3 regions of the Halomonas sp. 18071143 genome follow, and region 1 is predicted to be linked to each of the others. Evidence: predicted binding sites of a transcription regulator. Region 1 holds the regulator's gene; each other region holds the start of a gene.
The links. Region 1 encodes sigma-54, which starts transcription at its own class of promoters, with help from an activator protein. Its sites were predicted from a motif close to TGGCACNNNNNTTGCTNT; they were not measured.
Positions count from the first base shown of each region.

Region 2: KVY02_RS17280 (P-II family nitrogen regulator) is a predicted target of sigma-54. The motif match lies at 2,434-2,451, and genes of this name have one in related genera.
Region 3: urtA (urea ABC transporter substrate-binding protein) is a predicted target of sigma-54. The motif match lies at 2,474-2,491, and genes of this name have one in related genera.

Region 1 covers NZ_CP078120.1:1,433,054-1,437,222, reverse strand. Annotated here, with positions in the region: gene lptB (LPS export ABC transporter ATP-binding protein) at 1-431, shown strand, start outside; gene KVY02_RS06620 (RNA polymerase factor sigma-54) at 537-1,952, shown strand; gene hpf (ribosome hibernation-promoting factor, HPF/YfiA family) at 2,050-2,358, shown strand; gene ptsN (PTS IIA-like nitrogen regulatory protein PtsN) at 2,363-2,830, shown strand; gene rapZ (RNase adapter RapZ) at 2,901-3,833, shown strand; gene KVY02_RS06600 (HPr family phosphocarrier protein) at 3,859-4,128, shown strand; gene pmbA (metalloprotease PmbA) at 4,135-4,169, opposite strand, start outside.
Region 2 covers NZ_CP078120.1:3,686,933-3,691,101, reverse strand. Annotated here, with positions in the region: gene KVY02_RS17295 (very short patch repair endonuclease) at 71-532, shown strand; gene KVY02_RS17290 (ABC transporter substrate-binding protein) at 488-1,405, opposite strand; gene KVY02_RS17285 (accessory factor UbiK family protein) at 1,836-2,177, opposite strand; gene KVY02_RS17280 (P-II family nitrogen regulator) at 2,528-2,866, shown strand; gene KVY02_RS17275 (ammonium transporter) at 2,925-4,169, shown strand, end outside.
Region 3 covers NZ_CP078120.1:3,639,972-3,644,140, reverse strand. Annotated here, with positions in the region: gene KVY02_RS17060 (Bug family tripartite tricarboxylate transporter substrate binding protein) at 1-112, shown strand, start outside; gene KVY02_RS17055 (tripartite tricarboxylate transporter TctB family protein) at 204-686, shown strand; gene KVY02_RS17050 (tripartite tricarboxylate transporter permease) at 736-2,235, shown strand; gene urtA (urea ABC transporter substrate-binding protein) at 2,578-3,930, shown strand; gene urtB (urea ABC transporter permease subunit UrtB) at 4,011-4,169, shown strand, end outside.

The sequences.
Region 1 (4,169 bases):
TCATGGCCATTCTGGAAACGCGCCGGGAGCTGGACCGCAATAGCCGAGAAGCGAAGCTCGAATCCCTGCTGGAAGACTTCCACATCACCCATATTCGCGACAACCTGGGCATGAGCCTGTCGGGCGGCGAGCGGCGACGGGTGGAAATTGCCCGCTCGCTGGCCACCGAGCCCGCCTTCATTCTACTGGACGAACCTTTTGCTGGCGTCGACCCCATTTCCGTGGGCGATATCAAGTCGATCATACGCGCGCTCAAGAAGCGCCATATTGGCGTGCTGATTACCGACCACAACGTGCGTGAAACCCTGGATATCTGCGATATTGCCTATATTGTTGGCGACGGACACATCATAGCCAGTGGAAACCCCCAGGAAATTCTCAATAACCAGAAGGTGCGCGACGTCTACCTGGGCGCCGACTTCCGCCTTTAAATAATGGCCCACGAAGACATTTTATTTAGTGGCATGCTTATTGCACTTGCACCAAACGGAGAGTCGCTCTAGGGTGGAGCTTTCTGATTAACGAGTGGTTCTCAGATGGTCATGAAAGCTTCTCTTCAACTGCGCATCGGCACACAGCTGACCATGACACCTCAGCTGCAGCAGGCCATTGCGCTGCTTCAGCTATCGACGCTGGACCTTCGTCAAGAAATTCAGCAGGCGCTGGATGCCAACCCCATGCTCGAACAGGAGGATGAGTTTGGCGAACAGGCGGTCAGCGAGCCTCAGGAAGCCGAGTGGGCAGACAGCATTCCCAACGAGCTCTCCGTGGACAGCGACTGGTCCGACACCTACCAGGACATGGGCAGCGCGGGCGGCAGTAGCGAAGGCCCGGACTTCGAGCGCCAGGCGGCCGGGCAGAGCCTTCACGGGCACTTGCTCTGGCAACTGGCCATGACCGACTTCTCTGCGCGTGAGCAAGCCATTGCCGAGAGCCTCATCGATGCGCTGGATGCCAACGGCTATCTGACCCAGCCGCTCAACGACATCCGCGAGGGGCTCAAGGCGCAGGGCCACGATGGCCTGAGCCAACGCGAGGTCGAAAACACCTTGCTGCGCCTGCAGCAGTTCGAGCCTACTGGCGTGTTCGCCCGTGACCTGCGCGAGTGCCTGATGCTGCAGCTGGCCGCGCTACCCGAAGACACTCCGCTGTTGATGCCCGCCAAGCGTCTGGTACGCCAGTTTCTCGAAGCGCTGGGCAAGGACGACATGCGCCTGCTGAAACGACGCCTGAGCCTCGATGACGAGCAGCTGGACGATGTCATTCGTTTAATCCGCAGCCTTGACCCTCGCCCCGGAAGCGCCTACGGCGTCACCGACGACAGCTATGTGACGCCGGACCTGGTGGTACGTCACGATCACGAGGGCTGGCATCTGGAACTCAACCCGGAAGCGCTGCCTCGGCTACGTATCCAGCCCGACTACGCCAGCCTGATCAAGCGCGCCGACAAGAGCCAGGACAACCAGTTTTTGAAAGAGCACCTCCAGGAGGCTCGCTGGCTGATCAAGAGCCTGTCGAGCCGCAACGACACGCTGCTGCGCGTGGGGCGCGAGATCATTGCCCGCCAGATAGGCTTCCTCGAGCAGGGTGAAGAGGCCATGAAACCGCTGATTCTGGCCGATATCGCCGAAGCGGTAGAGATGCATGAATCGACCATCTCCCGGGTCACCACCCAGAAATACATTCATACCCCGCGCGGGGTCTTCGAGCTCAAGTACTTCTTCTCCAGCCAGGTCAGCGGCCAGGAGGGCGGCGACAGCCACTCCAGCACGGCCATTCGAGCACGCATCAAGAAACTGATTCAGGACGAGCCGCCAGGCAAGCCACTCTCCGACAGTCGCCTGGTCACCCTGCTGGAAGAGGGTGGCATTACCGTGGCACGCCGCACCGTCGCCAAGTACCGAGAGTCGATGGGTATACCTTCGTCGAGCGAGCGACGCCGTTTGCGCTAGTTAAACGCTCTTGCCCAACAAACTCGCGGCGAGGGCTTTGCAATGGCCCAAAAAGGGTTACAATCGAAGTACAGTCCGATGGATAAGGAGCACGTCAATGCAAGTAAACATCACTGGTCATCACGTTGAACTGACTGACGCCTTGCGTGACTACGTAAACGAAAAGCTGGAACGCGTTGAGCGTCACTACGACAACATCACGACCGTCCAGGTCACCTTATCTGTCGAAAAGGAGCGCCAGCAAGCGGCTTGCACGCTGCATGCCGCAGGAGCAGACCTGCATGCGGAAGCGCAGGATAATGACATGTACGCGGCCATTGACGCCCTGGCGGACAAAATCGACCGTCAGCTGGTAAAACACAAGGAAAAAGCACAAGCCCGCGCCCAAGGCGCTGGCGTGCGTTAAACCGATGACGTTGGAAACCATACTCCCCCCGGAGCGCGTGCTGTACGACGTGCCCGGGGGCAGCAAAAAAAGGGTGCTGGAGTTTTTCAGCACCTTTATCGCTCAGAACACGCCCAGCCTGGACAGTCAGGAAGTCTTCAGTCGCCTGATTGGCCGTGAACGGCTGGGCAGCACTGGTATCGGCAATGGCGTAGCCATCCCCCATGCACGCAGTCCTCACTGCAGCACGCCCATTGCTGGCTTTCTCAAGCTAGCCGAGCCCGTCGACTTCGATGCCATCGATGGTGACCCGGTCGATCTGGTCTTCGTGCTGTTGGTTCCCGAAGAAGCCGATGACACGCACCTGGCCCTGCTGGGGCAGGTGGCCACGATCATGAATGACGCTGCCACACGCCAACAGCTGCGCAATGTCAGTAGCCAGCGCGCATTGCTCGAGCTGCTGACCGACAAGATTCGCGAGCAGGCTGCCTAGCGCAGCCATTGCCAGGCAGCAAGGCACACGGCAAGCCCTCTATCCCTTTGATACCCAAGAGAGATGCGCTATGCAGCTGGTGATCATTAGCGGCCGCTCAGGGTCCGGCAAGTCCATCGCCCTACAGGCGCTGGAGGATCTTGGCTATTACGCCATCGACAACCTGCCCGCCATGCTGCTGGGCTCGCTGGTCGATGAATTGCGCGAGCAAGGGGGGCGAACTCACCTGGCGGTCAGCATCGATGCGCGCAACCTGCCCACGGCGCTGGAGCAGTTGCCTGCGTTACTGGAAGAGCTACGTCAACGCCAGATCCGTTTTCAGGTCATCTACCTGACCACGGACGCACGCATTCTGCTGGAGCGCTACTCGGCCACCCGGCGGCGCCACCCGCTGACCCGGGATAGTGACATGACCCTGGAAGAAGCCATCGACAAGGAAGAGCAGACGCTGCTCGACATTCGCGATCTGGCCGACCTGTTGATCGACACGTCACGCCTCTCGGTGCACGATCTTCGCCGTCGCATCACCGATCAGGTCGCTCACCAACGGCGTGACCAGCTGACCCTGACGTTTGAATCCTTCGGCTATAAGCGGGGCGTACCCATGGATGCCGATATCGTGTTTGACGTGCGCTGCCTGCCTAACCCTTATTGGGACCCCAGCCTGCGGCAGTTCACCGGACGCGATGCCAATATTCAGGCCTTCCTGGGCGGCTACCCCATCGTCGATGACATGCGTGACGATATTCATGCCTGGTTGGACAAGTGGCTGCCCGCCTACCAAAGCAGTCAACGTAGCTATATGACCGTGGCCATTGGCTGCACTGGCGGCCAGCATCGCTCTGTCTACATGGTGGAACAACTGGCGCAGGCGCTGGTCAAGCGCACTGGCGCCATTCAGCTCAGGCATCGGGAATTGGGCTTGCAGTACACGCTAAGCGAATTACCCGCTACCGTCGATGCCGCTTCTTCCATCCCCCCCAGCGACACGACTTCACCCTGATATCACTCGGCAAAAAGGAACCAGAGTGCCTGAAAGAACCTTAACGCTGACCAATCAACGCGGCCTTCACGCCCGCGCTGCCACCAAGCTGGTCACGTGCGGCCAGCAGTTTTCAGCCCGCATTCATGTTTACAAACAGCAGCAGAAAGCCGATGCCGCCAACATCATGTCGCTGCTGATGCTGGCGGCCCCTTGCGGCACTTCGCTGACCATCACCGCAGAGGGCGAAGATGCCGACCAGGCCCTGGATGCCATCCAGGCCCTGTTCGACGCACGTTTCGACGAGGATCAGTAACCCTCGTTAGCTGCCCGCCACCGTCATGGCATCCACCAGCC
Region 2 (4,169 bases), 1.6 Mb from region 1:
CGATCGGTACCGGGGGAGCGGGCCATCGTCTTTTGCAGCGGTTCTATCCTCCTGATAAAGGGCGAGTACCTTGGCTGATATTGTCGATCGCTTTACTCGATCACGCATGATGGCTTCCATTCAGGGTAAGAACACGGCTCCAGAGCGGTTTGTCCAGGCCGCTCTGGAGCAGCGTCATATCGGCTTTGACGTTCATTCGACTGAGCTTCCCGGCAAGCCCGACATCACCATCCCGCTTTATCAGGTCGCCATCTTCGTCAACGGGTGCTTCTGGCATCGGCATGAAGGATGTTTCTATGCCACCACCCCATCGAGCCGCAAGCAGTTTTGGCAAACCAAACTCGCAGAGAATGTGCGTAGAGATGCGCGTAAACGGGCTGAGCTGGAGGCCATAGGGTGGCGGGTCGTGGTGGTTTGGGAGTGTGGGGTGAAACACGCGCCTGAGCAGTTTGATGAGGTCATTGATACGATTGAGGGCGAAATTTTTTTACCGGAGTGGCCGGAAAAGCCGCCTAGGGTAAGCCGCCAATGACCCTGGCACGCCACGCAGTTCGTACAGTGCATTGGTCAGCTCGCGGGCAAAGCGCTGGGCGGAGGGCAGTGCGCCAAAGCTCCAAACGGGCGGCAGGCGCAGCAGCCTGTCATGTTGGACACTGGGCAGATGCTGCCACAGGCCGCTCTTTTCCAGCTGCGCTTTCACTCCGGTAGGCAGTGGGTCAACGACGACCAGGGTGGCATCGGGGTAGCGGGCCAGCGCTTCGATACCCACCAGTGCAAAGCCCCAGGCATTGGTGGGCTCATGCCAGGCGTTGGGCAGCGCCAGCTGTTCCAATACTGCGTTATAGAGGCTGTTCTCGCCAAAGACCCGCACATGGCGGGCATCCATGAACTGCACCATCAGCAGGGCCGGGGCGTCACTGCCCGAGTAGCGCAGCTCGGCCATCAGCCGTTGGGTACTTTCGATCAGCGCGTCGGCCTCGGCTTCGCGCTCGGTCAGTTCGCCCAGTTGGCGAGTGAGGGTTTGCATCTCCTGCCAGGTGTCGGCACCTGGGGAGTAAAGGGCGAACGTGCCCACCGGTGCGATGCGCTCCAACCGAGGAACCAGTCCGGTAAACATGGGCGAGAGCAGGGTTTGCTCGGGTGGTGATTGGGCCAGCAGCTCGAGGTTGGGCTGAGTGCGCAGGCCAATGTCGCTAACGTGTTCTGGAATGTGTGGTTCGCCCACCCAATCGTGATATGCCGGCTGTTGGGCGATACCGCTGACCGGCGCGTCAATCGCCAATAGCGTTTCGGCGATGGTCCAGTCGATGGTGGCCCACTGGGCGTGGCTGGCGGCGCTAAACAGCAAGGCTGCCGCAAGCCAGCAGCTACGGGCTATGGTTGGGAGTCGGGAGAAGCAGCGCATGGAGTGGGCACCTGACAATAAGCGCCTCATTTAAACGATTCTGTTTATCAATTGCAACTGGAAACGCCCGAGCAGGGCGCGCGGCCCATGCCCGGGCCTAGCGACTCAAGTGGGTTTTGATCTGGTGGTCGGCTGTCAAGGTTTCAGAGACTCGTTACCGCCGGGGTAATCGCTGATGTCCAGCCAAAGCCATATACCTGCGTGTGGCGTGATATCAGATGGTGCACCGCAGGAGGGCTGGCGCATGAGGCAATGAGCTAATGGGCTAAATGACCTGAAAAATGCGCTGTGATGGTGCTAAAAAGCGCCGATAGATTTAACGCCGAGTCTGCACGATAGCATGCTCGCTCATGCTGTCAATGATATTGATTATTGTTCATTTTTTGGGGAGGGAGATGCTGGGGCCTGTGGAAAGGCACCCAGCGTTGTTTCAGCCTGGCTTGCCTGGGGTGGGTTTGTCTTGCTCGGCAGGCTCTGCGGGGGCTGGTGGTACTTCGGCTTCCATGGGCGTGGCCTGTGCGGCGCTGGCTGCTTCCACCGTGGCTTCCAGGCTGGCTACCTGACGCTCCAGCGCCTCGACGCGCGCGCGCGTGCGCTGCAGTACATCCATCAAGATATCAAAGTCTTCCCGTGATACCAGCTCCAGGCGGTCGAAGGCTCCCCGCACCACTTGCTGCACGCCTTTCTGAATGTCTTCCGGGGCCTGGGAAGCGTTCTGTAAACGGTCGCCTATCTGCTGGGCTAAACGGCTGATGCGATCCTGGGGCGTCATGGCTCTCTCCTTAAACGGTGGCGCATAAATGTGGATAGCTTACCTGTAAGGATACGCAACCCTTTGGCAATCCGCATGCCCCGCGTGCGTTTTCTCCTGCAATGCGCTCGTGCATCAAAAAGAAGCATTGAGCTTTTGGTGATGTGCTTTTTTAGTGCAGTGGCGGGTAGGAGGAGGTGGATAGTCGCCCTGCTGATGCTCTTGAAACGTATTTTTTAATGTTTAAGGGCATGAATTTAAATAAGAAAAAAACCAGTGGCACGGTATGAGCATTAGTAGGGCAAGCACTAAATTCGGGCGGCCACGCCGCTCTCCACCGAGTGGGACTGAACCAGCAGGGGAGATCCGGGATGAAACTCATCACCGCTATCATCAAGCCTTTCAAGCTTGACGACGTTCGTGAAGCACTCGCCGACAACGGCGTGCAGGGGATTACGGTTACTGAGGTCAAGGGATTTGGTCGCCAGAAAGGCCACACCGAGCTGTATCGCGGTGCCGAGTATGTAGTGGACTTTCTGCCCAAGGTGAAAGTGGAAGTGGCCGTGGACGATGCGCGTCTGGAGAGCGTGCTGGATGCCATCTGCAGCGCTGCCAACAGCGGCAAGATCGGTGACGGCAAGGTATTCGTGACGCCGCTGGAAGATGTCATTCGTATTCGTACCGGAGAGCGCGGCGCCGACGCGGTATAGGCCAGCCTACACAACGACGACCCATCAATAACTTCTCTTGGATCACGGGGAACACCTGATGAACGAGCTTACAGAATTGAGCTACGCGCTCGATACGTTTTACTTCCTGATTTGCGGCGTACTGGTCATGTGGATGGCCGCCGGCTTCTCGATGCTCGAGGCCGGTATGGTGCGTTCCAAGAACACCGCTGAAATTCTGACCAAGAACATTGCGCTGTTTGCCATTGCCTGCACCATGTACCTGCTGGTGGGCTACTACATCATGTACTCCAGCGGCGAAGGCGGTTTCCTGCCCAGCCTTGGGTTCCTGATCGGTGCCGAGAACAGCGTCGATGCGGTGCTGGCCGGTGGTGAGGATGCCCCTTACTACTCCATGCGTTCGGACTTCTTCTTCCAAGTCGTATTCGTCGCAACGGCGATGTCGATCGTCTCTGGTGCCGTGGCCGAGCGTATGAAGCTGTGGGCCTTCCTGGCGTTTGCCGTGGTCATGACCGCCTTCATCTACCCGGTGTCTGGCTACTGGACCTGGGGCGGTGGCTGGCTGGATGGCGTTGGCTACTCTGACTATGCGGGCTCGGGTATCGTCCACATGGCCGGTGCCGCTGCAGCGTTGGCAGGTGTGCTGGTACTGGGCCCCCGTAAGGGCAAGTACGGCAAGGATGGTTCTATCCACGCGATTCCGGGCGCCAACATGCCGCTGGCCACGCTGGGTACCTTCATCCTGTGGATGGGCTGGTTCGGCTTCAACGGTGGTTCCGAGCTGAAAATGTCGGATGCCGTGTCGGCCAACAACGTTGCTCAAGTGTTCGTGAACACCAATGCAGCGGCCGCGGGTGGCGTGATTGCAGCTCTGGTGCTGGCCAAATTGTGGTTCCGCAAGGCGGACCTGACCATGGCACTGAACGGTGCGCTGGCAGGCCTGGTCGCCATTACCGCCGACCCGCTGTCGCCTTCCGCGCTGGGTGCCGCCGTGATTGGTGCTATCGGTGGTCTGATCGTGGTCGCTGCCATCGTCACGCTGGACAAGCTGAAGCTGGATGACCCTGTGGGTGCTATCTCGGTTCACGGTGTTGTGGGTATCTGGGGTGTGCTGGCCGTGCCGCTGAACAATGGCGATGCGTCCTTCGGCGCGCAGCTGATCGGTATCGTGGGCATCTTCGGCTGGGTATTCCTGGCGAGCCTGGTGGTGTGGCTGGTGCTGAAAGCGGTCATGGGTATCCGTGTCAGCGAAGAAGAAGAGTACGAAGGCGTCGATATCGCAGAGTGTGGCCTGGAAGCCTACCCTGAGTTTGGCGTCAAGAAA
Region 3 (4,169 bases), 1.7 Mb from region 1:
GTTGGGCTGGATCGATGCCTACCAGGATAGCGAAGCGTTTGGCGCGTTCCTGGATGAGCAGAAAGAACAGTTCAGCAGCGTCCTGAGCGACCTGGGCTTGCTGGCTCAATAACCCCCGCTTCACCGTGCTGCCCCGGGCCAGCCAGGCCCGGGGTCACTGCCTGTGACCGTAAGCGCAACCTGCGCCTTCGGAGAGACACCCCATGACTCGATTGAACACTAATCAGTGGCTGGCCCTCGTGCTGGCGCTTTTTGCAGCCGCCTATCTAGCAATGGCCTGGCAAATTCCAACCTTTCCTCTGCCGCGTCCGGTAGATTCAGATCTTTTTCCAAAAGTGCTGGGAGTGACCTTGTTATTGCTAGCAGGGCTGCTTTTCTTTGAAAAACCGGTGCCGCTGGCAGGCGCTGACGAGATCGACGAAGAGGCCACCAACGGTCCGCTGCTGTTGACGCCCTGGGCGCGTGTGGTGGTCACCGCCGTGGCCATCGCCGCCTATGCCTTCCTGCTGGTGCCGCTGGGGTTCGTACTGGCGTCGACGCTGCTGTGCACCGGGCTGACGGCCTATTACGGGTATCGTCGTCATGGCATCAACCTGGCGGCTTCGCTGGGGGTAGTGCTGGCGCTGTATATCACCATGACGCGCATCATGGATGTGTATCTGCCCACTGGCCTCCTGCCGTTCTGAATACGCCGTGCCCACGCACCTGCCGTAGTTTTTTAAGAGAGATACGCCCATGGATGCCTTGAACAACTTGATGTACGGCTTTGGCATCGCGCTCGAGCCCATCAACATCGCTTACGTCTTTGCCGGTGTGTTTGCCGGTACCATCATCGGTATGTTGCCGGGCCTAGGCCCGATCAGCGCCCTGGCGCTGATGATTCCGATCACCTTCTCAATGGAGCCTGCATCAGGCCTGATTCTGATGGCGGGTGTGTATTACGGGGCCATTTTCGGTGGCTCGACTTCTTCTATTCTGCTCAATGCGCCGGGGGTGGCGGGCACGGTCGCCACCTCTTTCGATGGCTACCCCATGGCCAAGCAGGGTTTGGCGGGCAAGGCGCTGGCCATTGCCGCCTACGCGTCGTTCATTGGCGGCACCGTCTCCATCGTCTTCTTGATGCTGGTGGCGCCGCTGCTTTCCAAAGTGGCGGTCAGCTTTGGGCCTCCCGAATATTTCGCGCTCATGGTGCTGGGCCTGACGGCGGTCGTCTCGCTGTCGGACAAGTCGCTGGTGAAGGGTCTGATTGCGGCGGTGATCGGCGTCATGATCTCGATCGTCGGCATCGACATGCAAACCGGCATCGAGCGCTACACCTTTGGCTCGATTCAACTGCTCGACGGCATCGACTTCCTGGTCGTGGCGCTGGGTATCTTCGCCCTGGCGGAAGTGTTCTACATGCTGCTGCGTGGGGGCGGTGGCAAGGAAGCGCCGCGCAATGCCATTGGCTCGCTCAAGCTGAGCGGCAGTGAAATGAAGCAAATCGCAGGTCCTGTCAGCCGCAGCTCGGTGCTGGGCTTCTTCACCGGCGTACTGCCGGGGGCCGGTGCCACCATTGGTTCTTTCCTGGGCTACAGCATGGAAAAACGCCTGGCCAAGGATGGTGACACCTTCGGCAAGGGCAACATCAAGGGCGTGGCAGCTCCCGAAGCGGCCAACAACGCTGCCTGTACCGGCTCGTTCGTACCGCTGCTGACCCTGGGGGTGCCTGGCTCGGGCACCACGGCGGTGCTGCTGGGTGCGCTGCTGGTCATGGGCGTGACGCCTGGCCCCATGATGCTGGAGCAGCGCCCGGACGTGTTCTGGGGGGTCATTGCCAGTATGTACATTGGTAATATTTTCCTGCTGGTACTCAACCTGCCGCTGATTCCGCTGATCGCCAAAATTCTCGATATGCCGCGTCCGCTGCTGCTCTCGATGATCCTGATCTTCTGCATGATCGGTGTTTACGGCATGAGCTTCAGCGTCTTCGACCTGCTGCTGCTGCTGGGCTTCGGCCTGATCGGCCTGGGCTTGCGGCTGTTCGGCTTCCCCACGGCGCCGCTGATTCTGGCGCTGATCCTGGGCAGCCTGATGGAAGAGTCCATGCGCCGCGCACTGCAGATTTCCGGAGGTGACTGGTCCATCTTCATCGACAAGCCTATTTCACTGTCACTGCTGATCATTGCGGCTCTGTCGCTGGGCATGCCGCTGCTGAAAAAGCGCCGCAAGCAGAAGGCCATGGCCGCCAAATAAGCGATTGTTGGGTGGTGGTGATGGAGTGAGTTTTGGCGTTGTCAGCGCCCGGGGGGAACCCCGGGCGCTTTTTTGTGTGCATGCACCCCTCTTTGGTGCAAGGCGCTTTGCTGGTGCATGACAACTGTGCATGGTGCCTCTCGGCTTGCCCTGAATTAGTGCGTCTGGCGCAATGCGGGTTTTTTTGAGTATCGCTAACTGTCTGATTGTCATTGTCTTAATAGGCTTTGATTCAATCTGGCGCACCCCTTGCAGTGTGAAAGGTGGATTAGCCCACGGCGGGCGAATGCCCGCTCTACGCGCCTATAACAAGCCCCTTCCAAGGGGTGCAAGGAGGTTCAAGTGACCACATCGCAACGCAAGACACACCCTCGTACCCTTGGCCGTTTCGCCACGGCCGCCCTGGCCGCCGCCATCATGGGCGCCAGCGCCCAGGCCGTTGCCCAGGACAACGACCCGATCAAGGTGGGTATTCTGCACTCCCTCTCTGGCACCATGGCCATCAGCGAATCGACTCTGAAAGACACCGTCGAAATGCTCATCGACCAGCAGAACGAAGCCGGTGGCCTGTTGGGGCGTCAGTTGGAAGCCGTGGTGGTCGACCCCGCTTCCAACTGGCCGCTATTCGCCGAGCGTGCCCGCGAGCTGCTGGCCCAGCATGAGGTAGACGTGGTGTTCGGTAACTGGACCTCGGTATCCCGCAAGGCGGTACTGCCGGTGTTCGAAGAGCTGAACGGCCTGCTGTTCTACCCGGTACAGTACGAAGGGGAAGAGTCTTCCGAGAACGTCTTCTACACCGGCGCGGCACCCAACCAGCAGGCCATTCCTGCGGTGGAGTATCTGATCAACGAAGTCGGGATCGAGCGTTTCGCGCTGATCGGCACCGACTACGTCTATCCGCGCACCACCAACCGGATTCTGGAAGCCTTCCTGAAGGATGAGCACGGGGTGGCCGAAGAAGACATCATGGTCAACTACACCCCGTTCGGCCATTCGGACTGGCAGAACATCGTCTCTGAAATCCGTCGTTTCGGTGAAGAGGGCAAGCCCACGGCGGTGGTCTCCACCATCAACGGCGATGCCAACGTGCCGTTCTACCGTGAGCTGGCCAACCAGGGGATCGATGCCGCGGATATTCCCGTCATCGCTTTCTCGGTGGGTGAGCAGGAGCTGTCCGGTATCGATACCGGGCCGCTGGTGGGCCACCTGGCCGCCTGGAACTACTTCATGAGCGTGGACACCGACGCCAACTACGACTTCATCGACGCCTGGATCGACTGGACGGGCGATGAAGAAGCGGTCACCAACGACCCCATGGAAGCCCACTACATCGGCTTCAACATGTGGGCCGAAGCGGTGCGTAAGGCGGGTACCACCGATGTGGACGCGGTGAAAGATGCCATCATCGGCGTGACCGTGCCTAACCTTTCCGGTGGCTATGCCGCCATGATGCCCAACCACCACATCACCAAGCCGGTATTGATCGGTGAAGTGCAGGACAACGGCCAGTTCGACATCGTCTGGCAAACGCCGTCCACCGTGGCAGGCGATGCCTGGTCGGATTACCTGCCGGGTTCTCGCGACCTGATTGCTGACTGGCGTGCACCGATGCGCTGCGGCAACTTCAACGTCGCCAACGGCTCGTGCGGTGGCAGCACCGCAGCAGAAGAAGCCGAAGCGGCACTCGCCGAGTAACCCCCCTCCCTTGCCGCGAGCCTTCGCGGCAAGGGAGCACGCTATCTCTCCCCATTGATGATCACCAAAGGAAGAACCCCATGAGGCGTTTCCTTTCTGGGGTGTTGTGTCTGCTGTTGCTCAGCATGGCGACGTTGTCGCAGGCACAAACCCCCACCACACCTTCTGATGACGACGCGGCACTGGCGCTGCTGGAAGCGCTGGACGTGGAGAACTTCCGCGCCAAAGGCGAGGCCATC